Regions from separate parts of the Peribacillus sp. P4_C12 genome, predicted to be linked through region 3. Evidence: riboswitches for the same ligand, from Rfam matches in the RefSeq annotation. Region 3 holds a riboswitch; each other region holds the start of a gene.
What was found. A riboswitch is a leader RNA that binds a small molecule or an ion and turns the genes downstream of it on or off. The one in region 3 is predicted to bind S-adenosylmethionine.
Positions count from the first base shown of each region.

Region 1 (4,233 bases), on a different contig from region 3:
TAATGAAATCGCAAACCTTTGTGAAAAGGTGGGTGCCAACATAGAAGAAGTAGCACATGGAATGGGTCTAGATTTTCGAATAGGAACCCAATTCTTAAAAGCAGGAATTGGATTCGGGGGCTCTTGCTTCCCTAAAGACACTCGTGGTCTAATTCAACAGGCTACTGAAGCTGGGCAATCACTTGAAATTCTGGAAGCAGTAATAAAGGTAAATAAACAACAAAAGTATTCGTTAATGAATAAAGCAAAGCAACGTTTTGGTAACTTAAAAGACAAAAAGATTGCAATATTAGGATTGGCATTTAAACCGAATACAAACGACGTACGTGAATCAATTGCCATTGATATAGCTTCAGAGCTAACTATGCAGGGAGCATTGGTAACGGCTTATGATCCATTAGCACTTGAAGAAGCAAAGCAAATTTTGGGAGAAAAGATTCAATATGCTTTATCCATAGAGGAAGCTATAACAAATACAGACATGGTTTTTATAGCTACTGATTGGGATGAATTCAAAGATTTCCCCCTAGAAAAATATGAAATGTTAATGAATCATCCAATTATTTTTGACGGAAAAAATAGTTATTCCTTAGATGAGATTTCTGAATATAATATTGAATATTATTCAGTAGGCAGACCATTTCATAATATAAGTAATTTTTATAACCTGAAATAAATCAAAAAAGAACTAACCCTAAGACAGAATAATTAATTTGAAAAAGCACCTGCGTTCTTAGGCAGATGCTTTTTTGACGAGTCTCTTCTATTGTTTTTTTATTATATGAAACAAAAGGACACATGTCCTTAATTAAGGATTATGCCTACCTTTTGATTTAACCTAGATCGACTACACATTCTTGAATATATATTAACTCTCAAAGATGCCCGTCTCTAGCATTATAAGGAGCCCTCACTCGTTAGTTTCACTAAAGCTATCCTTTATCATTTTTTGTTCCTATCATTAAGCCGTGTAGACCGCCCGACAAAGAGAAAATAATAATGTGGTCTCCAATAGCGTTTAATAATGGCTTTTTAAGCAGAAGTCCAAATAGTCCCCCTATTTTTTCTTCATTATTTCACGTAATTCCTTATTACTTTTGGCCTGAACTATACAGAAAAGAGTGTCCCTTCATTTTTTGAAGAAACGCAAGATGATAGCTAATTAACCAAATAACCTTTTTTTATGTTTTGAAGCCCACAGCAACCATTTAGGTTTCGCTAGTTGATCTGGATTTAAAGTGCCCACACTACGTTGCGCCAATGGCTGATTGCGAATACATCCGCGGCTGTTATTCTCTTCCATAACATCTAATTGATGACATTTTTTTATGTTACTCCATTCTCCTCTGTAATCAACACATTTCCGTTTAATATCGATGTGATAATATGCTCCGAATCCCATTCGTGGCCAGATATCTCGATAAGCGGATATTGATTCGGCAAAACAATTTGCTGGATTTCATGAACTGCCAAGCCTTGATTATGCAATCGTAAAATTTCACCACTCAGGTTTTCCAGATAGTCCAGCTTTCTTTGAAACATTTCCTTCCCATTTGGGACATGCCCGGCATGACAACAAAAAACCTCTCCAAAATCATATTGAAGTAATCTATTTATAGAATCGATGATGACAGGGACAGATTCTTCCCGTAAAACAAGCTTTGTTTTCGGTGTAACGAATAGGTCACCTGAAAACAGCATGCCATTACTGTGATTCAAATACACCATATGGTCCTTAGCATGACCTGGGGTAAAGATTGGCTCCCACGTTTGGGTACGGGAATGAACAGTCCTCCCCAACGGCTCAGCTTTGAAGCCATCTCTCCTTCCCCAAAAAGCTTTGCGATAATCTGGATATTCAGCATCCTTCGCACATACATCAATCGACATCGGATGAATATAAATTGGAACTTTTCTATGTTCTTGTATCCAGGCGGCACCGCCAGTATGGTCCTCATGATAATGCGTTAGCGCCACTAAATCGAAGTCGGCTGATTCATAGAAAGGGATAAGTTCTTCCAATAAAATTTGGGCTGCCGTATCAATCAATAGGCCGTCTGTTAAAAAAGCATATACACTCATCCCCGACTTTATTCCTTCAGGGGTCCCTTGTACACAAACCACATCATTTATCGTCTTAATCTCTAGCATGGCTTCCCTCCTCATCAATTGTATAAAAATAGTTTAATATCCTATTTACCCCTTGTTCATTACAATAAATGTAATATTCCTCCATACTTTTGACAAGCAAATAGTATTTTCCTAGCAAAGACCCGTTGTATATTTTCCGGTAGAATCAAGGCACTGTTTGAAACCATTGTCATTGATTTAAGGTATTCTATTATGCAACGAAGAAAAGAAACAGCAAAAATCTGGCTTCGGTTAAAAGGAAGTTGTTAAGAAAGGGTACTCCGTATTTAAGTTTGGGCGATAAAAAAGCTAAAGCATTCATGATACAGACTTTGAAACAATACTTTCCTGACAAAAACTTCACGTAATTATTAAAAAAAATCGACAAACTGCTAAAAAGAACGAAGCTTTTCTTACAAAAACCTTGAAAAAGAATGACTTTACGACCATTAACGATGGATGATTCCATTACCCCGATTCGAAAAGAGGGAATTATCAAATACTAGATTTACCCTTTAAAAAATTAATTCACCTGAAAGTTATTCTAAAATTACAGAAATGATTGACAATGTGTGAATTTACAAATAATATAGATTATATTAGAAAACTTGTAATATTCCAAAATAATAATTTACTTATCAAGAGTGACTGAGGGAACAGGCCCTGTGATGTCCGGCAACCGCCCCAATCGGGAACGGTGCTACTTCCTGCAGAATGATTACATTCTGAAAGATAAGACGAAATAATTTCGCTGCCTCTTTCTGAATGATAGAGGCAGTTTTTTATGTTTAAGGGGGAAGGCTCATGATTGAAATCCGATCAGTCCGAAAGGAATACATATCGAAAAATACCCGAGTTGTCGGAGTGGATAACGTATCTTTGACAATTCAGACTGGTGAAGTTTATGGGATTGTTGGCTACAGCGGAGCCGGAAAAAGCTCATTAATACGCTGCTTAAATTTGCTTGAACGTCCGACAAAAGGAAATATCATTATTGACGGTATTGACTTAACGTCTTTATCAGGCAAAGAGCTTCGAAAACAACGACAAAAAACCGGTATGATATTTCAGCACTTTTCCTTAGTCAGTTCCAAAACCGTTTTTGAAAATGTTGCTTTCGCCTTGAAAGCCGCACACAAATCAAAGGGCGTCATCAAAAGTCGCGTTCTAGAGCTGCTGGACATAGTTGGGCTTAGTGATAAAAAGGATGTCTATCCGGCCCAGCTCAGCGGAGGTCAAAAGCAACGGGTCGGTATAGCGCGAGCCTTAGCCAATAACCCTACTGTACTATTATGTGATGAAGCGACTTCTGCCCTTGATCCAACAACAACAAAAGCGATTTTACAGTTATTAAAAAAGATTAGTCGGGAACTTGGTATCACTATAGTATTGATTACCCACGAAATGGAAGTAGTCAAAGAACTATGCCATCGAGTCGCTGTCATGCAGGATGGCAGGATTATCGAAGAAGGATCTGTTTATGAGATATTTTCACAACCAAAGCAGCAGTTGACGAAGCAATTCATCAGCAGTGTATTGGATTTTGAGCTTCCCTCACACTTAATTGAGGAAAGCAAAGGAACGATTATTCAAATTCAATTTGAAGGGCCCACCGCCGGTGAATCAATTCTTTCCGATGCTCTACAAAAGTATTCAGTAAAGGGAAATATCTTGCACGGCAAAATTGAATATATTCAGGATGTTCCATTAGGAATCTTAATCATTGAATTAATTGGTGAGGCTGCTGAAGTTCAATCGGCACTGGAATATATAACAAATCGGACCAGTTCTGTGGAGGTATTGAAACATGTCACTGTTTGATTCCGTCGTCAATATTTTACCTGACCTTAATAAAGCCTTTCTCGAAACAATCTATATGGTTGGAATCTCCCTTGCGGTAGCCCTTCTAATTGGTTTACCTCTTGGAGTATTGCTGTTTACAACGACCAAGAATTTAATCTTTGAAAATAACGTCGTGAATCGATCTCTCGGTTTCGCTGTCAATATTGTCCGTTCAATCCCGTTTATCATTCTCTTAGTCGCCCTCCTTCCTTTAACGGATTTGCTTACTGGATCAACGATAGGGCCAAGAGCGGCTTCTGT
Region 1 covers NZ_JBFUIB010000027.1:27,023-31,255, reverse strand. The annotation lists gene AC1DUW_RS07660 (UDP-glucose dehydrogenase family protein) at 1-676, shown strand, start outside; gene AC1DUW_RS07655 (MBL fold metallo-hydrolase) at 1,327-2,151, opposite strand; SAM riboswitch class I at 2,763-2,869, shown strand; gene AC1DUW_RS07650 (methionine ABC transporter ATP-binding protein) at 2,935-3,951, shown strand; gene AC1DUW_RS07645 (methionine ABC transporter permease) at 3,938-4,233, shown strand, end outside.
Region 1: linked by a shared signal. The riboswitch ahead of AC1DUW_RS07650 (methionine ABC transporter ATP-binding protein) and the one ahead of AC1DUW_RS13155 (methionine ABC transporter ATP-binding protein) in region 3 are both predicted to bind S-adenosylmethionine.

Region 2 (15,771 bases), on a different contig from region 3:
ATAAAAAAATGGATTACACAATAAATAATTTAGAAAAAAAGACAGTCTTTTTAAAGACCGTCTTTTTTTTATGTTCCTTTTAAACAAAATCCCTTATTACTGGCATAGAACGTTCTTGCAGGCTATCGGAAAGCAAACTATACGCAACTAATTTCTTCTTGTACTGTTTGACTACATCCACGTGGTCGTTGTAAATGTGCACAAGTAACCTAACATCCTTTTTGCCGCTTTTAGTATCAATGACTAATGGGGTCCCATTGTTTTCTGGATGTAAAAACAATTGCTCGTTCCCTGGAAATATATGATTTTTTTTCAAAAATATAGCTTCATTAAAATAATTAATAACTTGAATTTTGTCTTCACCTTCCAAGCGTTTTCCGTCAATGGTTACGATGCAATTCGCGTCACTAAGTTCTGAATGCAGTTTAAATTTGCTGATAATCCAATTCACTGCATCGGTTGGAAGACAGGTAACTAATAGCTTAACCAAGCTTATGAGAATTGTTAAAATCAAAACAGGCAATGTCATATTTCATCATCTCCGCTAAGTTCTAAATTAATTATTATATCCCTAATTATATCAAAGGGGCGGACAGTTTTTCTTTGAAGATGTGACCGTTCTATTAACGTTTCACTTATGGTGAAACGTTAATAGAACGGGTGCCTGAAGAAGGGCACTAAAGATACGAAGACTAGATTAATGCGTAATCAGTCTAAAATGTACGCAGTATAGTAGAAATTAAGGAAATTATAGAAACCACTAAATTATTTTAACGGCTTGTTGAATTCTTTTTTATATAAAAAGATGATTATTATTCTCTTTGATTCACTATTGGCTGGTACTAAAGCTACAGATAAAGAATACGTTTCAAAACCCGGAAGAAGCATTAAAGGCATTACCATTACCTTTTCCCTCTCCTCCAAATGAATCTAAGGGTAAGCCAATCGATAATCCGAGCAAACTGTAAAAGACCCAATAAAGGGGCCGCTATCTCGTCCTAGAAATAATGAGCAATGATTGGGGTAAAAACTCAACATTTATTATTTAAATTATAATGAAAAAAGATGTTTTTTGTTTGAAGATTCCTCGAATTTTCAAGGAATTCTTGTGTATAACGAATCTAGCTCCTATCTTCTTACCCATATTTTCTCCCATTCCCTGTAAATAAAACATTCTGAAATGGTTATACTAAACTTAATTGGTTCATCTTCATCCTTCATAACAAAACAAATTTCTATGATGAAGTGATTAAAATGGTATATAAATTTCCACTTACAATAATTAAATACAAAAAAACTGGGCGTCATCAAGACGCCCAGTTTTGTAGGAATGGATTATTGATATCCCCAAATCATTGTTAGCATTGTACCGAAAATTGTAACCAATGCAACAAACAATCCGTAATAAACGTTTGTGTAAATCGATGCTTTATCCTCAGACTCTCCTGCATGCATGAACATAACCAATTGAAGTGCTGCTTGCATGAAGGCTGTAACAAGTAGGATGATCATTGCCATTTTAAGTGAGAGATCAAACACTATAACTGATAGTGCAACCAAAGTCAGGATTAGTGAAAAGGCAAATCCCATAACTTGGCCCCGTGGGAATAATTGTTTCATATTACATCATTCCTTTCAGGTAGACGAAACTGAAGATGAAAATCCAGACAACGTCTAAGAAATGCCAGTAAAGAGAAAAGATGAAAGCTTTGTTTGCTGTTTCTGGAATCAGACCGCGTTTTTTAACCTGCAGAATGATGAATGTTCCCCAGAATAAACCAAGTGTAACGTGAGCTCCATGCGTACCTAGTAACGTAAACAAACTAGATAAGAAAGCACTTGTTTGAATGGTTGCTCCTTCATGTACATACTCCACGAATTCATAGATTTCGACTCCCAAAAAGCCTAAACCAAGAATAAGGGTGATAACGAAGAAACTAAGCATCGCTTTCTTACTACCAAGTCTCATTGCATTGATTCCAAGACCAATGGTAAAACTACTAGTTAAAAGAAAAATTGTTTGAAGCATTAGGGTTGGTACTTTAAAAAGGTGTTCCCCTGTTGGACCATTTCCAGTACCGTTAACTAATACAAAATAAGTGGCGAACAGTGTAGCGAAAAGAGCTATTTCTGCCCCCAGGAAAATCCAAAATCCAAAAATCTTTAAGCGATTTTCTTCCGTGCTATATTCTAGTGGCAGCGAGTTATCTATTTTCATTACTTAGCACCTCGCAATTTATTTTCAGTTTCTTCAATCTCTTCAACGGAGATATAACGTCCGTGATCTTTTTCGAATGAACGGTGAGCCATACAAGCAAAGATACCAAGTGTTGCAATGATTGCAATGATCCACATGCTGAATACCATTGCAAAGCCCCAAACGAAGAAGATACAGCTCATGATAAACGGCACACCACTGTTATTTGGCATATGAATCTTTTCTACTTTACCACCAAATAATTTAAAGCCTTTTTTCTTAGAATCCCAGAATGCTTCTGTAGAATCAACTGTAGGCACAATTGCAAAGTTATATTCTGGTATTGGTGTATGTGTAGCCCACTCTAGAGAACGTGCATCCCATGGATCGTTTGAAATATTTCTTGATGCATAACGAGTACTCCAATAGATGTTGTACACAATAAGCGCGAAACCTATTGCTAAGCCAATTGCTCCAACGAAAGAGAGCATATTCAATGGACCATAGCCCGTTGATTCAGAGTACGTATACATACGACGTGCTTGCCCATCTAAACCAGTGATGAACATCGGGAAGAATGTTACATTAAAGCTGATTGTAATGAACCAGAACGACCATTTCCCAATCTTTTCGCTCAACATGAAACCAAACATTTTTGGCCACCAGTACGTGAAACCAGCAAGTACGGCAAATACAGTACCAGGGATTAAAACGTAGTGGAAGTGAGCTACTAAGAACATTGTATTATGGTATTGGTAGTCAGCACTTGCCATGGCAAGCATAACCCCGGTTACCCCACCGAGCGTGAAAATCGGAATGAAAGCTAAAGAGTATAACATTGGGACGGTAAAAACGATTTTACCTTTCCAAAGTGTGAACAACCAGTTGAAAATCTTAACACCGGTCGGAACAGCGATTGCCATTGTGGTAATCGAGAAGATACCGTTAACCATTGCACCGTGACCCATTGTGTAAAAATGGTGAGCCCATACAACGAAAGATAGAGTAGAAATAGCTACCATCGAGATAACCATCGAATTATACCCGTACAGGTTACGACGTGCAAAAGTCGAAATGATTTCACTGTAAATACCGAATGCCGGAAGAATAACTATATAAACTTCAGGATGTCCCCAAACCCAGAACAAGTTCGCCCAAAGCATATCGCTACCGCCATTGGCCATCGTAAAGAATTGAGTTCCGAATAGACGATCCATTGTCATCAACGCAAGTGCCACTGTCAATACAGGGAAAGCGAAAACGATAATGAAGTTTGTGATCAAGATAGACCATGTGAACATTGGCATTTTCATTAAGTTCATACCAGGTGCTCTCATTTTCAAGATTGTTACGATAAAGTTGATACCAGTCAGTAATGTACCGATACCAGCTATTTGAATTGCAATCGCGTAATAGTTCGAACCTACTGATTCACTGAAATCGTTACTTGCCAGTGGGAAGTAAGATGTCCAACCTGCATCAGGAGATCCACCAACTACGAAAGAGATGTTAAATAGCATTGCACCCATAAAGAATAACCAGAAGCTTACTGCGTTTAGACGTGGGAATGCTACGTCACGTGCTCCAACTTGTAATGGTGTAACAATGTTCATTAACCCAATGATAAATGGCATAGCCATAAACAGGATCATGACAACCCCGTGTGTTGTAAAGATTTCATTATAATGCTGTCCATCCAACAAACCGTTATCAGGCACAGCAGTTTGAGCACGCATCATGATAGCATCGGCTCCACCACGGAAAAGCATAAGTAGTGCAGACAAGATGTACATGATACCAATACGTTTATGGTCAACCGTTGTTAACCACTCACGCCATAAGTAACCCCATTTTTTAAAATAGGTAATTCCGACAACAACCGCAAGCATGGTTAAGCCAATAGCAACCATGGATGCATAAATCGCTGGACTTGGATGAGGTACGGCAAATCGATCAAAGTAATCCATACTTTTGTGACTCCTTTCAGGAAAATATTCCTTGTGTAAACCTAGTTGTTTTATCGAGTGAGATTAATTCTTAATGATTCATGTTGCTGTGTTCTGAATGTTCCTCGTGTGAATCTTTGGTGGATTCATCGGATTTCTCAGAATCAGTTTTTTCAGTATCAGATGATCCGTGCATACTATGACCAGCATGTTCCCCTTCAGGAGCTGGAGAAAACTCTAAGTGAGTTCCAGTGTAAGTGGATTGTCCCACATGACCAGGTTCTAATAATTTATTGAATTTTTCCTCAGTAATCGGTTCAGCAGTAGCTTTAATTTCATCTACCCACTTATCATATTCTTTTGTAGGCATTGCCTTAACGTTGAACGTTTGCTGAGCAAAACCTGAACCACTGAAGTTTGAATTTCGACCCATATAATCTCCTGGAACATCAGCTGCTAAGTGCAACGTGTTTACCATGTCCGACATCGCGTATTTTTGTCCTCCAAGTTGCGGAATCCAGAAACTAGCAATTGGTCCGTATGAATAAAGTTTAAATTCAATTGGTCGGTTAGTCGGTATAAACAGATAGTTAACTGTTTCAATATCTTCTTCCGGATAACTAAAATGCCACTTCCAGTTAGAAGATGAAGCGTAAATAACTAATGGTTCTTGCTCTTGGTATCCTTTAGGTGTTGCCTCAACTTCATTTGTTGTTTTAACAGTAACAACTGATAGGAAAGCGACGATTAAAATTGGGATCGCAACCCAAATTATTTCAAGAACCTTACTTCCTTCAATATGAGGTGGTTCATAATCATCACGCTGTTTGGATGCACGATATTTCATTATCATGAAGATATACAGTACAATAACGACAAGAACGACAAAGGCCATTGTCCATATCGAAATCATAATAACATCTGCTTGTGTTGCAGCTACTGGCCCTTTAGGGTCCAAGACCATTAATGGGTTATCGCAACCGGTTAGCACAGTGGCAATAGTAAAAAGTATAGTTAATAAAGCCCATTTTATTTTCATAGTACTACCCCTTTCTTACATAATAAAATTCCTATTGGTAATTATTCGGACAAAGTGTTACCATGTTCACAAACCCCGACATACCAATATTAATCCCAAGTGTATAAAAAGACAATACAAAGTGACATCTGTCACATAAAGTTCATGAAAGAGCAGTAAGAAGATGGTAACTGAACTGAAATGTTCGAAAATCTTTATGAAATGAAATATAATAATTGTTTAATATCTTACTTACGGAGAATTCACTTATTAGTGAAGGATTTGCAAGTATTCCCGGTTCTTTTTCCATTTAATGTTACTTTAATATAATGAATTTTCACATTATATTCTCCCTCGTACATTACCTCAAGACTGGATTTAAATTACTGAATATTCAAGTTTTATTACCTCTCCTGTTAAGAAGATAGCTATCGATGGAATCGTTAATGGATGTTGATGGTATCCAGGATTAAAAACGAATTTTTCTCACTCGACCATGGACTCGGTAACGGCATTGTATATGATGTTGTTTTCCCTGCTTCATTACCCTTGTCGTACAACACTTGCCATTATATATAAGGAAACAAAGAGTGTGAAATGAACATTTTGATCCTTTATGATGCCTACTTGAATGCCTTTCTAGGACATTTGCTGTGGCACATTTAGCCATTCTAATAGGCTTGGTTAAAATAGGGGAAAGGAAAATGGGGGAAAGTCGTATACATTATATTAGGACTAATCACAGGCACACTTGTACTACTTTGCTCTATAACAGGGTTAATCTTATTTAAGAACAATAATAAAATATTGGTAATCAGGTTCCTTCTTCTCGCAATACTTATTGCCCTGTCAGTATTACTTTTCCTAAACTGCTGTTTAGTCCTGTCCTCCTATTTTTGCGGGAGTAGGCTATTTGTGTTTTGTAAATATGAATGGGGCATGAAAAAGGGATATCCTTTCACACCTCAAAATTTATAAAGTGACCAGGGGGCAGGCCGTTTCCCCACATGTTACTTCAAGCGCATTAGTCCATTCACTTTTCTGGAATTCCTCCACCTGAATAAAGGAAACTCACTACTTAAATATCCAATTTTGACAACTGCATCCCTTTTGTTTCTTTTATTATATGCACATAGAAAAACCACGAAAAATGGACCTTTTTAAAGTGTCCATTTTTCGTGGTATAGTTCAGAGTTCAGAATGTAGAGTTAGAACTTTTCATTCAGGAATGTAGTGAGTTTGATGTGGATGGCCAAGCCATGTTGTATGTACACATATTCTAAATCAACTGGATTTGGATCATTGAATATGCTTTCATTGTTGGAGCATTTGTTAACTAGTTGGTTACGCTTTAATCGTGTACAACCTACTGCCATGCCCAAGAAATATTTCAAGCGATCCTTTGAATACACGTTCTCTAGAGTGGGCTACTCTCTGTTCCCAGTTCCAGAATACAACTTCACTATCATACCGACAGCTGATTCTTCACTAGCATTCCGGATGTAGCTTCATCTACCTGAAAGGAAATTTGAGTATGAAACAGTTATTTCCACGTGGACATGTTATGGGGTTCATATTCTCCATGGTTCTTACATCCGTTGCTCTTGGTGTTGATGTATATGACCTTTCTTTGAGAACAGGAATGATAGTCCTTATAGTAGCTTCATTCCTGCAAGCAGGTGAACAACTAGATTAGTTCATGCATGCTTGTGAATCTGATGATAAGAAAGCCATCTACGAAAACGGTATTACGCTCTATTCATTGCTTTAGTTACTGAACTCGGTACTTCTTTTTGTTTTAACTTTTGAATTTATTTTTATGATTTTAGTTGTTTCCGGTACAACTGTTTTACCCTTATGTGTGTTCATCACCATTTCTTCTGTCAGGACAAAAAATATACCAACTAGGAAAATGGCAGCTGCGCTTAATGTAATGGCCATTCCAACAGCAGTTAATATATAATCCTTATTGTAATCGCTTACAAATAAACTTAAAGCAAAAATAATAATTCCGATTACACAACCTGTGCCTGATACCCACTTCACTGCATCTAACATCTTCTGATTAGCTTCCATTATTTCATCCCCTTTCTTTCTATTTTATTACATTTCACAAATTTGTCAAACTTTTTATAATTTTCAATATATTCACAATGAAAACCTTGACAAATTAAAGTTATTACAACTCACTTTTAGGTATTCAAGACTATATGGAAAATAAACCAAATAGTTAAAATACACTACCTATTTTTCCGATAATATCCATTTTTTATACTATTATTTATTTTTTATTATTTACCCAAATATTTTATCGACTCATTAGCTATAAAAATGACTCCTGCCAATTGCTCAGGAGTCATTTCTCTTTTTTTATGAATTTTGTAACGTAATCGTTAAGGTTTTCTCTTCATTACCTCGATACACTTTGACCTTTACTTTATCGCCGATTTTCTTATCTGTGTATAAGTATTTCCTTAATTCAGCAGAGGTACTAATTTTCGTTCCATCAATCTCCACAATGATATCCTGTTGCTTAAGTCCTCCATTCGCATCCGCCGATCCAGTTTCTATACCCGTTACCATTACACCTGACTTTGCAGCTTCAGGGACATTTTGAAGGTAATACTGTGGCAGTTCTTCTGTGTTCGCCAAGCTGACCCCTAAATATGGCCGCGTGATTTTTCCATTTTCAATCAGTTCCGTTACAATCGGTATTACGTCATTACTTGGTATAGCGAAACCTAAGCCTTCCACACCGCTTTCAGAAATTTTCAAACTGTTTATGCCTATTACTTCACCAGCAGTATTGATTAATGCACCTCCACTGTTACCAGGATTAATTGCCGCATCTGTTTGAAGGACATCAAGTTCCCACTCTCCGTCAGATGTATCGACTGATATGGAACGCCCAGTTGCACTTACAATTCCTTGCGTAACCGAACGTGAGAAATCAAGTCCGAGAGGGTTACCAATGGCCAAAACTTCTTCACCTGGACGCATTCTATCTGAATCTCCAAAATTAATTCCCTCTGGTGCTACCGAGGCATTAATCGTCAAAACCGCTAGGTCTGTTAAAGCATCTGCACCAACAACTGTTGCAGTTGCCTTTTGTCCATCATACAATGAAATTTCTACTTCCTTAGCACCTTCAATAACATGATTATTCGTGATGATATAGGCCTTACCATTATCTTTTTTATAAATAACTCCTGACCCCGTGCCGCTCTCAACAGTTTCGCTCTCCGTGCTTTGCTGCTGGAATGGGTTCTGATTTTGCATCTCTTGTAAATTTACGACACCTACAATCGATTTTGAAGCTGATTCAACCATATCTGCTCTTTCATTTGAATCTGTGCTTGTCGATAACTTTTCTGTATTTATACTCTTATTCTTTTCCACGCTCTCGGTTTGTTCTGCCCCTGCAGTTTGTGATGATTCGGTCACTGTATTTTTCTCTGCATCTATAAAATCTCCGCCAAATACAAATACAGAAGATGTAACTATAGAAGCAACAGTTCCAGAAACAAGACTAGTTAACCAAAGCGACTTGCCCTTTTTCGGTTCAGCTTTCACCCGAACTTGCTCATCCCCATTATAATTCTCCATCCTTTATCCCTCCTATGAAAGTCCTTTACTTGGCTCCATCATAAACAGTAATTATTAAAAAATTCTTAAGAAATAAAGAATACGGCAAACTTTTTACAAAAAAGATAAAATGAATGTAGATTTGACCGAAAAAAGAACAATATTGACTGGTTAATAGCTCTGAGATTTCTTACCTCCCATTACGAAAAAAAAAGATGCCTCAAATAACAAGGCACCTTTTTCATCCATTCTATTTCTTACATAAGCTCATAGACTTCTTTTGTCTTCTTATTCACGCCATACCAACCCCAAGTAGCCTTATGCCCACTTCCCTTACTGTCATTGACCATTTCAAACACTTGGAATATGTAATCTCCCTTTTCATCTTCACGATCATATTGAATTTGAAGCTGAGGATAGTTTTCCATGTCAGCGTAGTCTTTCACAAGATTTTCCGCCTGAGCTTTCGTCAATGTCTTATCTGAATCCTTGTTACTCTCGTGATTTCCTTTATCAGCTAGCTTCGATGTGGCGGGGGCCTCCACTGGCTTATCCTCTTCTTCTGACTCGATAACTGGGTCTTCAGACTCATCCCTCGATTGCTCTGCGTCAGTGTCTTCAACTGGCTCTGCACTGGCTTCTCCAGCTTCTGAGGACATTCCAATTGCCTTTTGTACCATGAGTTTACTTTTCTCATAATTTGCCTTATATGCAGCAGCTTCTTCAAAAAACACTTGAGACGCCTCAAAATCTTGTTCCTCGTATTTCTTCATTCCATCTGCCAAAAGGACGCAAAGTTCCATTAACTCTTTCATCTCCCCTGTTTGGTCTTCTTTATACGCTAATTCAAATGCCTCATGGGCCTCTAAATAATTTGCCTCTTCCACCTGACTTTTTCCTAGCTCCATGTTGGAATCGTAATTCCTGGTGGTACAGCCTGAAACAATTAATGCCATCATTAAAATAAATATGAGTAATCTCTTCAAAAAGTCACTCCTCACTTTTACTGAATACACATACACTTCCATATTATTCTATAAATCTATCTTACCCGATTTCACAAGAAATATCTGACATCTTTATCTCTATCGATTTATTATGGAGAATGTTCACTTTTATGATTATATTTTTACAAATAGTGGTACATCATAGATAAACGCTTGAAAGGGTGAAGAAAAAATGTTGTAGGAAAAACAGACCTATCATGTGGATTTGGTCAGCGGCGATGTACTAGGAAAAAAACTTGAGGAAAATCCAAGCTTTACTATATACGCTACAGATGAAGAACTAGCAGAATTAAAGCAATGCCTAGAGGAACATCGAACAGATGACTTGGAGTCATATGCCCGTTCTCATGTACCATATCTTCTCTATCATCATGACCGGGCAAATGATAAATACGATGAAGCTACGAAAAAGCTGTACGCCATCATTTATAAATTAGGCGATGAAACAGCCCGAAACCATATTGAAGAAATCAGCATATTGGCAGATAACAAATTCAAAGGCAACGAGGAAATCCAAAACTTTAAATAGGAGAATGCTTAAACAGAACCTGAAATAACAAGTTTCTATTTTTTAAAAGAACGAGAATGAAAAAAGCATCTTCGAAAGAAAGTGATTTAACACATGAGGTACATCAGACGATCAGAGTGTTTGGAGTTTTTTAGGAAGAAAATTATGATGGGATTAGTTTTGGAAATGCATAATCCTAAATAAAAATATACCAGAACTGTTTCATTTAATAGGTAACGATTCTGGTATATTTAACGTTTTGCGGATTACTTTACAATGAAAAATAAGGTGTCATTCACACATAAGTCTAGTGTTTTTGCTTATAATAGGTAACCGCTAGCGCAAGGGCAAGTACGGTTCCTTTAACGATGTCCATCGCGTAGTATGGGACAGACATCATAATCAGTCCGTTTTGAAGGATTCCAATCAGGACTGCACCGATGAAGGTTCCGAAGGCATTCGGTTTCCCTGCTCCTAGAACGGATGAACCAATAAATGCTGCTGCAACAGCATCCATTAAGTAAGGAGACCCGGAATTGATTTCGGATGTCATGACGCGGGAAGCAAGAACAATTCCCCCGATTGCGGCAAAGAGAGCCGAAAGGAGATAGGCCAGTACTTTGTATTTATTTACCGAAATTCCAGAAAGTCTGGCAGCTTCCTTATTTCCCCCAATAATGTACATATAACGACCGTGCTTGGTATAAGTTAAAAAGATATGGGTAGCTATCACAATGACTGCCATGATCAGAATAATCCAAGGGACCTGTCCAATCTTAGCGAAAAATGGGCTGATCAGTCCTTCAGCGAACGTTCCATCAGGCATGACCATATTTTGTGAAACCGTTGCTCCTTTTGTATAGGTAAGGGCAATCCCTTGGATGATGAACATGGTCGCTAATGTCATCAGCATGTCAGGAATTCTCAATTTTACAATCATGAATGAATTTAATGCTCCTACTACAAGCGACGCACCGATTGCAGCTAATATCGCAATCAGGGTATCCTGCGAAAACCAAACAAACATCGAAATGACGATCGCATTAGCCAATGATGCTACAGAACCAACGGATAGGTCAAAACCATCCACAGTTAAGGATATCGTAATTCCAATCGCAATGATGGTCACGATTGAAATAGAACGCAGAATGTTAATTAGATTATTAGCTTGAATGAAAGATGGATTTGAAAAGGCAAATATCCCAACCAAAATAATAATCGTCAAGATTGTGCCGTATTTATAGAAAAAGTCGAATAAGTCTACTTTTTTCTTCGCTTTTGTTGTCTGTGTGAGAACAGGAATCGGTGTGCTCATCCTATTTGCCTCCTGTTGAGTAGAATAGTAATTCTTCTTCATTGGTTTTGCTTGTCTCTAATTCGATGACTGTCTTTCCACCATATAACACATAAGTTCGATTAGTAATACCCATGATTTCAGACAACTCAGATGATGCATATATAATTGCCTTTCCATTTCTGGCAAGTTGGGCAATCAATTCAAATATGTCCTTCTTTGCCCCTACATCGACGCCTTTTGTAGGTTCATCAAATATGTATACATTTGCATCAGCAATCAGCCACTTTCCGATAGCGACCTTTTGTTGATTACCACCTGACAAGTTTTCAACCTTAGCTTCCTCTGAAGGGGTTTTAATACCAAGACTCGTAATAAGTTCCTTCGCTTTTTTCTTTTCCGCCTTACGATCTACAAAGCTGAATATCTTGCTGAATTTCCCGATACTTGCTGCAGTCAAGTTCGTTGCAACTGATTCCTGAACAAGAATGCCTTCTTTCCTGCGTTCTTCCGGTACAAGTGCCAGACCACTTTTTACTGCATGATGCGGTGTTTTCAATGAAAGCTTTCTACCATTCATCACGACTTCCCCTGTTGTGATAGCAGTATGACCGAATAGGGTTTTACATAGCTCTGTTTTCCCTGCTCCAACCAATCCTGCCAAACCAACAATCTCTCCTGCTTTTAGATGAAGGCTAACATTTTTAACTTTTTCGGCATCTGACAGTCCCTTCACTTCCAGAACAACTTCACCAATCGCAGCATTTACAACAGGGAACTGTTCATCCATTGTTTTCCCAAGCATTCCCTCGACCACTTCGTTTTGAGTAATATCCGCTACTTCTCGGCATGCAACACTTTTCCCATTCCTCATAATCGTAATTTCTTCACAAATTTCAAAAATCTCTGGAAGACGATGGGAAATAAATATGATGCCAACGCCTCTTTGCTTTAATTCATTTACAATTCGAAATAGTTCTGTCGTCTCCGTATAACTTAACGGAGCAGTTGGTTCGTCGAGGATCAGGAATTTGCATTCAGTCGAGACTGCTCTTGCAATCAGAACCATCTGTTTTTCAGCCAAGGTAAGATCTCTTACCAGCTTTTTCGAAGAGACACCAATTTTCATCTCTGCCAGGATATAAGTGGCTTTTCTATGCAACTCTTTCCAATGGACCATTTGTTTTTTGCCCATGTTTTGCACCGTATCATTCAACATTACATTTTCCCCAACAGTTAAATAAGGAATGAGTGCCGTATCTACTTCCTGATAAACAATTTGAATACCTTGTTCCTGTGCAGCCTTCGGTGAACGGATATCCTGCTTCTTTCCATCCAGAAAAATTTCACCTGTATAATGGGCATGAGCGCCCGATAAGACCTTCATTAGCGTAGATTTCCCTGCTCCGTTTGCGCCGACCACTGCATGGGCTGTCCCTGATTGTACTGAAAAATCAACTTCACTAAGCGCCTTTACTCCCGGAAATTCAATCGATATCTTTTTCATTTCTAGTTGTGTGCTCATGCCCATTCCCCCTATTAAACAGACACTCTCTTCACTAGAAAGAGAGTGTCTACTGACTCTGTTTTTTACTTTTTATAATGATCTTTCAATACTTTCATCCATTCTTCTTCAAATTCCGTTGATACTCCCCATCCTTCGACAATACCGGACAAGTTGGCCATGTTGACCGCTTCTTTTGAAGCTTGAATCTGCTCTTGTGAAATAAGTGAAGCTTCTAAGTCATATGTTTGCGGTGTTTCTTCACCCGCTAATTTTTTTGCTAAAATCCTCATATTCACTGCACCAATCAATTTCGGATCGACAGCTGCCGTGTAAGACCAAGAACTGCCTTTCGCTTGAATCTCCTGAAGATCAGCATTAGATACGTCGATTCCGTATATCTTCACTTCATCGCGGCCAGCTTCTTTAATCGCACGAGCCGCTCCAATTGCGAATGCATCCCATGTTGCGAAAATCGCATCTAGTTTGCCTTTGGGATATTTATTCAACATTGCGGCTACCGCATTTTGTGTCTGAACTGAAGTATCTGCAGATGCTACTCCGAATCTTTCGACTTCTTTAATCCCAGGATTTTCTTTTAATTTTTCCTGATACACCGCATTTCTTCTCACCATTGGCGGGAAACCATCTACCCAAAGGTATGCAATCGCTGCTTCACCTTTTTGTTCTTCTATCAATTTATCAAAAGCCAGAGTTGCCAATGCTTCATCATCCTGTGAAGTTAAGGTCACACCGTCAATTTTAGATAAGTCGCTAATAGAGTCGAATGTAACAACGCTCTTTCCTGCATCAACCAACTTTTGAACGTCATTCACTGTTGCTGCATCATCACCATGGGAGATAATATAGCCGTCATAATCTTCTTGTAAAGCCTGGGCGATTGCATCATGGAATTTAGCCGTATCGCCATTTGCTGTATACGTATCCACTTGAAAACCTAATGCTTCTCCTTCTTCCTTCGCTCCAGCTAAATATTGAGCCGTATGATCATCTCCGCCAATTTTACGAATGACTTTGATTTTGGCACCTTCCCCTTTTGCAAATCGTTCTGGAACATTTTTAAAGGATACTTTTTCATCCTTCTTTGATTCTGTTGAACTTTGTCCTGAAGAGCAGCCCGTTAAAAGCAAAGCCGAAGCTATGACCGAAACGAAAACCCTTTTAAAAATTGACTTCCTCATTTTAGTTCCTCCTACTTTCCAATCATTAATCTTATCAATTAAGTTGGTGTAAATCCCAAAATAAAAACCTCTCTAGAATAGAGAGGTTTAATCAGCTGATTTGCAGACTTATCCCTCTCTTATCTGTCAAAACATTTCTGTTTTGCAGGATTTAGCACCAATTCCTAATGGAACGGTTGCTGGGCATCTTAGGGCCAGTCCCTCCGCCACTCTTGATYAGAGAATATAATGTGTTACGTTTTTCGTAATTACCACTTTATAGGGATATAGTCGTAAAGTCAATAGATTTTTGAATATTTAAAATGTTTCTTGTTACACTTATTTTCTTTGTAGCTTAGCCAGACGCTTTTTCTCGATCTTTTCAAGTCTTTCTAACTGACGTAGTTTCACTTCAAACAGAGTAATCGGGTCACGGTATACTTCCGGATTTTCTCTCATATGCTCCAGTGCTGCCTGATGATCTTTGATTTCAGTCTGTGTTTGTTCTATCGTCTTTTGAAGTAAGGCAAATGAACTGCGATAGAAAAGTGAGATATCTCTATCCAAAGATTTTTCAAACAATCCGAATTGTGTAAGGAAACGGTCACTGATCATTTCTGCAACATCCAGGTAGTCTTCACTTTCTAGGTACTTCTTATACCGGTTGTACATATTAGCTTTATTTTGCGGAATCGCTCCAAACAGCTTCCCTGCCCCTTTAAGCAGCAATTGCGATGGGGTCCGGCGTAGTAAAATATTAACGTCTTCAATGCGGATACTGCTTGTCATCCGATCCGCATCACGGCGCCAGTCATCCAAAACTCTAAAGTCTCCGGCAAGTGTAATTCGCTCTTCTTTGTACAATTCATTGAACCCTGCGCTCATTTCATCCATAAACTGTTGAATTTGTGTAAATTCCAACTGAGATGTAGCAATCCAGTCTTGAAGAGAACGATAATATTGCGGCATAATCTTGTCTGAAATATATGCCTGAATCTGCTCATTCATTTCCTCGTTCAACTGTATATGAACTTGGCTGAAATCGCTACTTTCCGTTAATGATTTAGAACATTCTCTCAGTAATTCAGGGATTCTTGAAGAAAGCTGTTTTTTCACTTCTTCTTTAATTGAACGGTACGACCTTATGATATTTTCACTTTTTTCTTTTTCCAAATCTGCCAGTTGATTGACGGCTCCATTCAATTTGACTTCCATCTGCTCATTCCAAGAAATGGAGTGCTCGCATTTCCGCTCATTAGCTGCCCGTTTTTCTAGCAGGTAAGATAACGTTTTGCGAATGAATGCAAGAATCTTCTCAGATCTTCTTTCCTTCCAATTATCAGCTTGATAATTCGAATCAAGGAAGGATGAAAGGTCCTGTAACTGCTGTTTGCTGTCATAAAGTTTGGAGAAAGCAAATACTTTTGCGTTCGGGAAATACGCATTCACTTTATCCCATGTTTCATCTTCCATCCGGACTGCCACTTGGTCACTGTAAATCGTATCCATCTTATTTAGTAAGAAATGAATC
Region 2 covers NZ_JBFUIB010000035.1:8,818-24,588, reverse strand. The annotation lists gene AC1DUW_RS08815 (YfmQ family protein) at 80-529, opposite strand; gene AC1DUW_RS08810 (hypothetical protein) at 766-903, opposite strand; gene qoxD (cytochrome aa3 quinol oxidase subunit IV) at 1,336-1,620, opposite strand; gene qoxC (cytochrome aa3 quinol oxidase subunit III) at 1,622-2,218, opposite strand; gene qoxB (cytochrome aa3 quinol oxidase subunit I) at 2,218-4,164, opposite strand; gene qoxA (cytochrome aa3 quinol oxidase subunit II) at 4,235-5,182, opposite strand; partial or broken gene AC1DUW_RS08785 (nucleoside recognition domain-containing protein) at 5,590-5,759, shown strand; gene AC1DUW_RS08780 (hypothetical protein) at 6,428-6,667, shown strand; gene AC1DUW_RS08775 (cytochrome C oxidase subunit IV family protein) at 6,696-6,857, shown strand; gene AC1DUW_RS08770 (hypothetical protein) at 6,929-7,237, opposite strand; gene AC1DUW_RS08765 (S1C family serine protease) at 7,532-8,767, opposite strand; gene AC1DUW_RS08760 (COG3014 family protein) at 9,004-9,732, opposite strand; gene AC1DUW_RS08755 (hydrolase) at 9,953-10,282, shown strand; gene AC1DUW_RS08750 (ABC transporter permease) at 10,569-11,576, opposite strand; gene AC1DUW_RS08745 (sugar ABC transporter ATP-binding protein) at 11,578-13,080, opposite strand; gene AC1DUW_RS08740 (sugar ABC transporter substrate-binding protein) at 13,146-14,261, opposite strand; SAM riboswitch class I at 14,378-14,483, opposite strand; gene AC1DUW_RS08735 (GTPase domain-containing protein) at 14,580-15,771, opposite strand, start outside.
Region 2: linked by a shared signal. The riboswitch ahead of AC1DUW_RS08740 (sugar ABC transporter substrate-binding protein) and the one ahead of AC1DUW_RS13155 (methionine ABC transporter ATP-binding protein) in region 3 are both predicted to bind S-adenosylmethionine.

Region 3 (10,689 bases):
AGGGTAAGGAGATTTTTGAGCTGAATCCTGAAACTCTTGAATATGAAGCCCTTAAAAAATTAAAAACTCCTTCTATTGAATTGGCTAAACAGGCCAAGGGTCTAGCCAACAAAATGAAAGCGCTTGTTTATAGCGATGACCGTGCTGGTGAATTACTTTGGAATGTGTTAAATCCAGCTCTTGTGTATTCTGCACAACTGCTTGGGAATATTGCCGATGATATTGTGGCAATCGATCAAGCAATGAAATGGGGCTTCGGCTGGTCTATGGGACCTTTCGAAACGTGGGATGCGATTGGTGTTGAAAAATCAGTAGCACGTTTAGAACAAGAAGGAGTTACTGTTCCTCAATGGGTGAAGGATATGCTGGCAAAAGGTATCACTTCTTTTTATAAAGAAGAAAATGGCATAGTTTTCTACTATGATAATGGAGAATATAAAGCGCTTCTTGAAAACCCTAAGGTGATTAACCTTAAAGCAATCAAGAAGCAAAAAGGTGTAATCAAGAAAAACAGCGGTGCAAGTCTGATTGATATTGGTGATGGAGTGGCTCTTCTTGAATTCACTTCACCAAATAATGCAATAGGTCTTGATATCATGCAAATGATCAATGCCGCAGTCGATGAAGCAGAAGCTAATTTTAAAGGTCTGGTGATCGGAAACCAAGGCAAAAACTTCTGTGTAGGTGCTAATATTGCCATGATGTTGATGGAAGCACAAGATGACAATATGTTGGAATTGGATATGGTTATCAGCCAATTCCAAAAGGCAATGCTTAAGATTAAGTACAGTGCTGTACCTGTTGTTGTAGCGCCATTTAATATGACACTTGGCGGCGGTGCGGAAGTATCTCTTCCTGCTGCACGTATCCAAGCAACGACAGAAACATATATGGGTCTTGTAGAAGCTGGTGTTGGATTGATTCCAGGCGGTGGCGGAACAAAAGAACTTTATGTAAAAACGCTGAAGAATATGCCAAAGGGCGTCGCCTTTGATTTGCAGAAAGTGGCTAATCAAGTATTTGAAACAGTCGCGATGGCAAAAGTTTCAACTTCTGCTGAAGAAGCACGCGGGAATAACTTCCTTAATTCTTCTGATGGAATAAGTGTGAACGCAGATCATCAATTATATGATGCGAAGCAGGCAGTCATCTCCATGTATAACCAAGGGTATACAGCTCCAGTTCGTACAAAAATTCCTGTGGTCGGTGAAACAGGTTATGCCACACTTCTTTTAGGGGCAGAATCCATGCGCCTTTCCGGCTTCCTATCTGATCATGACCTTGTCATAGCTAAAGAGCTTGCATATGTCCTGGCCGGAGGAAAACTTCCATACGGTACAGAAGTAGATGAGCAGTATATCTTGAACCTAGAGAAACAAGCTTTCCTAAAATTAATTTCTACTCCGAAATCTCAGCAAAGAATGCAGCATATGCTTGTTAAAGGGAAACCACTTCGAAACTAATGGATAAGTAAAAATACGGTCAGATTGCAAATGAAGGTTAATAGATTGATAGCTTAAAAATGAAGTAAGGGGGATCCTCATGAAAGAAGCAGTAATAGTAGCTGGAGCAAGGACTCCGGTAGGAAGAGCAAAAAAAGGTTCTCTTGCTAAAGTTCGACCAGATGATTTAGGGGCTCTTGTTGTAAAAGAAACGTTAAAGCGTGCTGGAAATTATGAAGGTTCAATTGATGATTTAATTATCGGTTGCGCAATGCCTGAGGCGGAGCAAGGGCTGAATATGGCGAGAAATATTGGTGCGTTAGCAGGATTGTCTTACACAGTACCAGCTATAACAATTAATCGTTACTGTTCAAGCGGGTTACAAAGTATTGCTTATGGAGCGGAAAGAATCATGCTCGGCCAAAGTGATACGGTCATTGCAGGTGGAGCAGAGTCCATGAGTCTTTTGCCAATGATGGGACATGTAACCCGTCCGAACGCACAACTTGCGGAAACAGCTCCAGAATACTATATGGGAATGGGTCACACAGCTGAAGCCGTTGCAAAAAAATACGGTATTTCGCGTGAAGAACAGGATGCATTTGCTGTGCGCAGTCATCAAAGGGCTGCAAAAGCCATTGCTGATGGAAAGTTTTCAGATGAAATTGTTCCGGTTGATGTAACCATTCGCTCAGTAGGTCCGGATCTTAAATTACAGGAAAAGTCATTCCAGTTTGCACAAGATGAAGGCGTTCGTGAAGGCACAACATTTGAAGTGCTTAAGAAATTAAGACCAGCATTCTCTGTGACAGGATCCGTTACAGCAGGAAATTCATCACAAACGAGTGATGGAGCTGCTGCGGTTATGGTCATGGATGGAGAAAAAGCTTCTTCAATAGGGCTGAAGCCACTTGGTAAGTTCCGTTCCTTTGCCGTAGCAGGGGTACCACCGGAAATTATGGGGATTGGTCCGATCGCTGCGATTCCAAAAGCTTTGAAACTAGCAGGTCTTGAGCTTTCTGATATTGGTTTATTTGAATTGAATGAAGCCTTTGCTTCTCAATCCATTCAAATCATTCGTGAGCTGGGTTTGAATGAAGAGATTGTCAATGTCAATGGTGGAGCTATTGCCCTAGGCCATCCACTAGGATGTTCCGGTACTAAATTAACATTAAGCCTACTTCATGAAATGAAGCGCAGAAACCAACAATTCGGAGTCGTTACAATGTGTATCGGTGGCGGAATGGGTGCTGCTGGAGTATTTGAATTATTAGCGTAATTCCATCTCGTTCGAAAGTTTATCAACAATTCCGGCGGGCTTAAGATAATTAATCATTTAGGAGGAAATAACATGTCCAATCAAACAACAGATAACCTCATAAAAGGCGGCGCCTTTTTAGTAGAAGATATTACGTATAATCAAGTGTTTACACCAGAAGATTATTCTGATGAGCATAAAATGATTGCCAAAACTTCTGAAGATTTCGTAGTGAATGAAGTTCTTCCGCAAGTTGAGCATTTAGAGAATCATGAATTCGACCGTTCTGTAAAATTACTGAAGCATGCAGGGGATATCGGTTTACTTGGTGCTGACGTTCCTGAAGAATACAACGGGCTTGGTCTTGATAAAATTAGCTCAGCAATAATTACAGAAAAAATGGCACTTGCAGGTGGGTTCGGAATCACTCACGGTGCACACGTAGGGATTGGATCTTTGCCAATCGTATTATTTGGAAATGAAGAACAAAAGAAAAAATACCTTCCATTACTAGCAACGGGCGAAAAAATTGCTGCTTATGCTTTAACTGAACCTAGCTCAGGATCTGATGCATTGGGTGCAAAAACGACAGCAAAATTAAATGCAGAAGGTACTCACTACGTTTTAAACGGTGAAAAACAATGGATTACCAATGCAGGTTTTGCGGATGTGTTCTGTGTATATGCTAAAATCGACGGCGAACAATTCTCTGCCTTTATTGTAGAGCGTGAATATCAAGGTGTATCTACGGGCGCTGAAGAAAAGAAAATGGGTATAAAAAGCTCATCTACACGTACTTTAATCCTGGAAGACGTACATGTTCCAGTTGAAAACCTTCTTGGCGTAGCTGGAAAAGGGCATGTTATTGCTTTTAATATCTTGAATATTGGCCGATATAAATTGGGTGTTGGCGCAGTCGGCGGTTCTAAACGCGCTCTTGAAATTACTGCTGCTTATACAAATCAACGTCAGCAGTTCAAAACGAAAATTTCTGACTTTAACTTGACGAAAGAAAAGCTTGCAACGATGGCTTCTAAAATTTATGCAGCAGAAAGCTCTGTATACCGTACCGTCGGTCTTTATGATCAAAGACAAAGCAAGCTGACTGATGAGCAAGTGAAAGATGGAAAATCAATGGCAGCAGCGATCGCTGAATATGCAATTGAGTGTTCTTTGAATAAATTCTTCGCTTCTGAAGTATTGGATTACGTAACAGATGAAGGCGTACAGCTTCATGGTGGTTATGGTTTCATGCAGGAATATGAAATTGAAAAAGCGTACCGTGACTCTCGTATTAACCGGATTTTCGAAGGCACAAATGAAATCAACCGTTTGCTTGTTCCGGGAACATTCCTGAAAAAAGCACTTAAAGGAGAACTTCCTCTTCTACAAAAAGCGCAAGGACTGCAAGAGGAATTAATGATGATGATGCCTGAAGAGCCTAGCGATGAGCCATTGGCACAAGAAAAAATGCTGGTTAGAAATGCTAAGAAAATCGGTATTTTGGCAGCAGGTCTTGCAGCACAGAAATACGGCAAGAAACTTGATCAAGAACAAGAAATCTTATCTAACATTGCTGATATCGCATCCCTTGCATACGCTGCTGAATCTGTGGTTTTACGTACAGAAAAAGCAATTGCGACTACAGGCTTAGAAAAGAATAAACAAAAAGTACTGTACACTGAAATTTTCGTTCAAGAAGCGTTCAATGAAATAGAACAGCATGCAAAAGAAACGTTAATTGCCGTTGAAACAGGCGATACTCTTCGCATTATGCTTTCTTCTCTTCGCAAGTTGACTAGACACAACCCAATCAATGTCATTGCGAAAAAACGAGAAGCTTCTATTAAGGTAATCGAAACTGAAAAATACGCACTATAATCAAAGTTCAACCTTTAAAGGGAATTCCCGTAATCGGGTATTCCCTTTATTACTTGTGAAATTTTCACGATGGAAAGACAAGGAGAATTCGTTGTATTGCACAGAAAAAACGGGTATTCTATTGATAGGTGGTGAAACAATGGGCTTAACATTATATTGGTACCCAAAATGCGGCACATGCCGTAATGCGAAGAAGTGGCTGGATAGTCATGAACTGCAATATGAAGCGATTCATATAGTAGAAAATCCGCCATCTCGAACAGAAATCGAACAACTATATAATACCAGCGGATTAGAGCTGAAGAAGTTTTTTAATACTAGCGGGCAAAAATACCGGGAGCTGGGTTTAAAGGACAAGCTGAAAGATGCTTCTGAAGCAGAAATGCTAGATATATTGTCTACTGATGGTATGCTTCTTAAAAGGCCGATTGTTACGGACGGCACAAAAGTGACAGTTGGTTTCAAAGAAGAGCAATTCGAACAGACTTGGAACTAAAATTATACGAAATATTTGGTTAATTCCTTACTTTTAAAATAAATCTACCTTATAATGTAATAGATAAAATAAGATGTACTATGGAGGGAATTAATGATGACAACACCAAAAGAACTTCGTTACACAAAGGAACATGAATGGGTCAAAACAGAAGATGGAACAGTACGCATCGGAATTACAGCATTTGCTCAGTCCGAACTTGGGGACATCGTTTTTGTTGAGCTTCCAGAGATTGGCGCTGAACTGAAAGCGGACGAGCCATTTGGCAGTGTTGAATCTGTTAAAACTGTATCTGAGCTGTATGCTCCTATCAGTGGTAAAGTTGTTGAAGTAAATGAAGAGTTGAATGACAATCCTGAATTCGTAAATGAATCTCCTTTTGAAAAAGCATGGATGATCGTGATTGAACCATCAAATATCAGTGACGTTGAAAACCTGATGAGCGCTGAAGAATATGATAGCCTGATAAACGGTTAAAATGAGGGAGAGAGGGTCTAAATAGGCCTGCTCTCTTTTTCAGTTTATAAAAAGGCAGGGTGCACACAATTCGTGAGATGGAGTGATGACATGGAGTGGGGCGAATTTGATAAAGTTATCATTGTAGAAGGCAGTTCCGATAGAAGAAAAGTTGCCTCCGTTTTGAATGAAGATGTGGAAATAAGATGTACAAATGGGACCATTTCATTAACTAAGCTGGATGAGTTAGTAGATGAAATGATGGACCGTGATGTTTATCTCCTTTTTGACGCAGATGATTCAGGAGAAAAGCTACGGAAGCAATTCCGAAGGGAAATGCCGGAAGCAAGCCACTTGTATATCAATAAAATGTACAAAGAAGTGGAAAGTGCCCCCGAACATCATATCGCTACAGTGCTCCTATCTGCCAATATGAATGTGAAAATGAAATTTTTAAGTCAAAGGGTGAACGACTAATTGATGCAAGAAATGAAAGAAGAAGATTGTAGGCTTGCTGTTGAAGAAGGGGAAACCTTTTGCTTATATTTATATACACCTTTGTGTGGGACCTGTCAGGTGGCTTCTAGGATGCTCTCGATATCATTGGAGCTTTTTCCAGACTTGAAGGCAGGAAAGATGAATATGAACTATGTCCAAACAATCGCCGAATCATATGAAATTGAGAGTGTACCTTGTTTATTACTATTTAAAGAAGGGCAGCTGCGGAAAAAAATATATGCCTTTCAGTCTGTTCCTTATTTGTACGGAGTGCTTAAGGAAATAAGCTAAAAAGCCAATCCAATATGGGTTGGCTTTTTAGCTGTAGAAAAGTAGTGAATAAACGATATAGTTGATGGGGAATTGAAATAAGAATATTCAAATAATTGATTGACTGGATAATTCTAAAGTGCTATATTTTGAATTAAGAAAGTAACTGCTAAATTTAATAGTTCTTATCAAGAGTGGCGGAGGGACTGGCCCGACGAAGCCCGGCAACCGGTATAAATTTATATACGGTGCTAATTCCAACAGAGTATTAGCTCTGGAAGATGAGGAGAGTATATAAGCCTCTTCTTATGAAGTGGTTTTTTTGCTTGTTAAAAGAGGAAGGCCTGATTCTTAATTCCAACTAAATCCATAGAAAAAGGGGAGAAATCTTATGGCAGAGAAAAAGTTGCGTTTCGAAACATTGAGTGTTCACGGGGGTCTGCAAGTAGATGAAACGGGTGCACGTGCAGTGCCTATTTATCAGAGCAATGCATACTTGTTCAAAGATACTGACCATGCAGCAAATTTATTTGGCTTAAAGGAAAATGGCTATATTTATACACGACTTCATAATCCTACGGTCAGTGTTTTCGAAGAAAGAATGGCCTTGTTGGAAGGTGGTATCGGCGGACTGGCAACAGCAAGTGGGATGGCTGCCATTACACTGTCAATCCTAAATATTGCTGGTGCAGGAGATGAAATAGTGTCCGCCTCTACATTATATGGCGGTACGTATAATCTTTTTGAAAATACTCTTCCTAAATATGGGATAAAAGTGAAGTTCGTCTCTCCTGATGACCCTGAAAATTTCAAAAAAGCCATCACTCCTAGAACGAAGGCTATATTTGCGGAAACAATTGGAAATCCAAGTCTAAGGATTCTTGATATTGAAGCTGTAGCGGACATCGCTCACAATGCGGGTATACCACTCATTATCGATAATACCTTTGCTACCCCGTACCTTTGCCGGCCAATTGATTTTGGAGCGGACATTGTCATCCACTCTGCTACAAAATGGCTCTTGGGAAATGGAACCACCTTAGGAGGCATCATCGTGGATGGGGGCAAATTTGACTGGAACTCACCAAACTACCCTGGCTTTACGGAACCGGATCCAAGCTACGATGGGATTGTATACTCTGAAGCAGTCGGTCCTGCTGCCTTTATCACAAAAGCGCGTGTGCAATTACTTCGTGATTTAGGGCCGACGTTAAGTGCTCAAAGCGCGTTCCAGTTTACGCTGGGGCTAGAAACGTTGCATGTGAGAATGAAAGAGCATCTTTCAAATACTAAGTCTGTTATTCAATATTTGGAAAATCATCCTGCTGTGAACTGGGTTTCGCACCCTAGTAATGGAAGTCACCCTGATAAAGCGCTGGCGGATAAATATTTGCCTAAGGGAGCAGGAGCTGTTGTGACTTTTGGAATTCAAGGTGGACGCGATGCTGGAGCAAAACTTATCAATTCGGTAGAATTATGGTCGCATGTAGCCAACGTAGGGGATGCTAAAAGTTTAATTATCCACCCTGCTAGTACGACCCATCAACAATTAAATGATGTAGGTTTAGCAAAAGCGGGTGTAAGTGCTGATCAAGTGCGCATATCGATTGGTATTGAAAACGTAGAGGATTTAATAGAAGATTTAGAGCAGGCAATTGAAAAAGCGACGAATATTGTCTCCTTAACTTCTAAAACTGTTTAATAAAAAAGACCTGTTCATTCTTTCCTAGAAATATTATACATTGCGCTCCTTTTTTATCTATGATAAAATTTCTCCATACTAAAGAACTTAATGATGTACAAATATTCTATATATTAGCTCTTATCAAGAGAGGTGGAGGGATGTGCCCGATGAAACCCGGCAACCGACAAGGAAAATTTCCTTGGAAAGGTGCCAATTCACACAAAGTTTAATCGCTTTGGAAGATGAGAGAAAGGCCTGCTTTTTCACCTGCCTTTCTGCTCATGCAGAAAGGTTTTTTCTATTTAGTTTGGGAAAACCTTTACATGTATAGCAATATTGAAAAACGGTTTTAAATCATATTTACAGGCTGATAATGAAGATAAATCAACTAAGTTCATAGGTTTTATTGGATAAAAGAGGTGAGTATTAATGATTACATTGACAAAAGTTAGTAAGCTATTCCGAACAGGAAAAGGAAGCAGCGACACGATTAAGGCTGTAAATAATGTTAATGTTGAAATAAATAAAGGCGAGATTTTCGGTATTATTGGCTACAGCGGAGCAGGGAAAAGTACTTTGATCAGGATGCTTAATGGATTGGAAACACCAACAGAAGGATCCGTTGTGGTGGCTGATAAAGAAATTTCCAAAATCAAAGGTGCTAAACTACGTAAAGCTCGACAAGAAATCAGCATGATCTTTCAACATTTTAATTTATTATGGTCTAGAACCGTTCAGGAGAATATATCGTTTCCTCTAGAAATTGCAGGGGTTTCGAAAAACGAACGTATCAAGCGTGTGAATGAATTAATTAAGTTAGTTGGGCTTGAAGGAAGAGAAAAGGCATATCCTTCGCAATTAAGCGGAGGGCAAAAACAAAGGGTCGGTATTGCTAGGGCTCTGGCTAACAATCCTAAAGTGCTACTGTGCGATGAAGCGACGTCTGCTTTAGACCCGCAGACAACCGATTCAATACTTGAATTGCTTGTCGACATCAATAAGCGTCTTGGTCTAACGATTGTTTTGATTACACATGAAATGCACGTCATCCGTAAAATTTGTCACCGCGTGGCAGTAATGGAAAATGGTCAAGTAGTTGAACAAGGACCTGTCCTGGAAGTCTTCAAGAATCCGAAAGAACAAATGACGAAGCGTTTCGTTCAACAGGTAACAGAGCCTGAAGAAACAAAAGAAACAATGGAACACTTGCTGGAACGCTATCCGGCAGGAAAAGTAATTCAATTGACGTTCGTAGGAGATCATGCAGAGAGTCCGTTAATTACTAAGCTGGTACGTAACTTTGAGTTGGATGTCAATATCGTTCAAGGAAAAATATCTCAAACTAGAAGTGGTTCATATGGAACGTTATTTATCCACCTTGATGGCAATGAGGATGAAATGCTCCGCGCAATCGAATTCATTAAAGCACAGCATGTAGGCGTGGAGGTGATGACTCATGCTTGAAGAATTATTACCGAATGTATATTGGGAAGACATTATTGAAGCAACAAAAGAAACACTTTATATGACTAGTATCTCAGTACTAGCAACCTTTTTTATAGGCATACTATTAGGGTTAGTCCTGTTTTTAACAGGGAAAGGTAATATGTGGGAAAATCGGGTAATTAACTCGATCATGAGTGCTATCGTTAATATTTTCCGTTCTATTCCATTCCTTATTTTAATTGTGTTACTCATACCTTTCACAAAATTGCTTGTCGGTTCTATGATCGGTGAGAATGCAGCATTACCAGCCCTTATTATCGGGGCGGCACCATTTTATGCACGTATGGTTGAAATCGGCCTCCGTGAAATCGATAAAGGTGTAATTGAAGCGGCTAAATCAATGGGAGCGAAAACGAGCACGATCATTTGGAAGGTACTTCTTCCAGAATCGATGCCAGCATTAATTTCAGGGATTACGGTAACATCGATTGCATTGGTTGGATATACCGCAATGGCAGGGGTTATCGGTGCAGGCGGGCTTGGTAATCTGGCCTATCTAGACGGCTATCAAAGGAATCACAATGACGTTACACTTGTAGCGACGATTGTTATACTAATTATCGTCTTCATTATTCAAATTATTGGAGATGTGATTACATCTAAATTAGACAAAAGATAAAGGGAGATGAATAGGATGAAAAAGTTTTTAGGATTTGCATTAGTACTTGTTTTATCGATTGCTCTTGCTGCTTGTGGAACCGATAAGGACAACAGCGGCAGCGATACAGAAAAGGAAACGAAAAAATTAGTTGTAGGTGCATCCAATGTTCCGCATGCTGAGATTCTTGAAAAAGCTAAACCTCTTCTTGAAGAAAAAGGAATTGAGTTGGAAATTAAACCGTTCCAAGATTATGTTTTACCGAATAAGGCTTTAAACGATAAAGAATTGGATGCTAACTACTTTCAACATATTCCATATTTAGAGGGGCAAATTAAAGAAAATGGATATGACTTCGTTAATGCTGGTGGAATTCATATCGAGCCGATTGCTCTATATTCACAAAAATATAAAAGCATTGATAAACTTCCGGAAGGCGCAACAATTATTATGAGTAGCTCTGTTGCTGACCACGGACGTGCGTTATCTCTATTAGAAAAAAATGGCCTGATTACATTAAAAGAAGGCATCGATAAAACGACAGCTACAACAAAAGACATTGTTGAAAATAAGAAAAAACTTAAATTTGATGCGAATTAT
Region 3 covers NZ_JBFUIB010000083.1:951-11,639, forward strand. The annotation lists gene AC1DUW_RS13115 (3-hydroxyacyl-CoA dehydrogenase/enoyl-CoA hydratase family protein) at 1-1,463, shown strand, start outside; gene AC1DUW_RS13120 (acetyl-CoA C-acetyltransferase) at 1,543-2,721, shown strand; gene AC1DUW_RS13125 (acyl-CoA dehydrogenase family protein) at 2,794-4,581, shown strand; gene AC1DUW_RS13130 (arsenate reductase family protein) at 4,721-5,077, shown strand; gene gcvH (glycine cleavage system protein GcvH) at 5,174-5,554, shown strand; gene AC1DUW_RS13140 (toprim domain-containing protein) at 5,645-6,010, shown strand; gene AC1DUW_RS13145 (thioredoxin family protein) at 6,014-6,322, shown strand; SAM riboswitch class I at 6,484-6,589, shown strand; gene AC1DUW_RS13150 (O-acetylhomoserine aminocarboxypropyltransferase/cysteine synthase family protein) at 6,693-8,003, shown strand; SAM riboswitch class I at 8,121-8,234, shown strand; gene AC1DUW_RS13155 (methionine ABC transporter ATP-binding protein) at 8,415-9,449, shown strand; gene AC1DUW_RS13160 (methionine ABC transporter permease) at 9,442-10,110, shown strand; gene AC1DUW_RS13165 (MetQ/NlpA family ABC transporter substrate-binding protein) at 10,126-10,689, shown strand, end outside.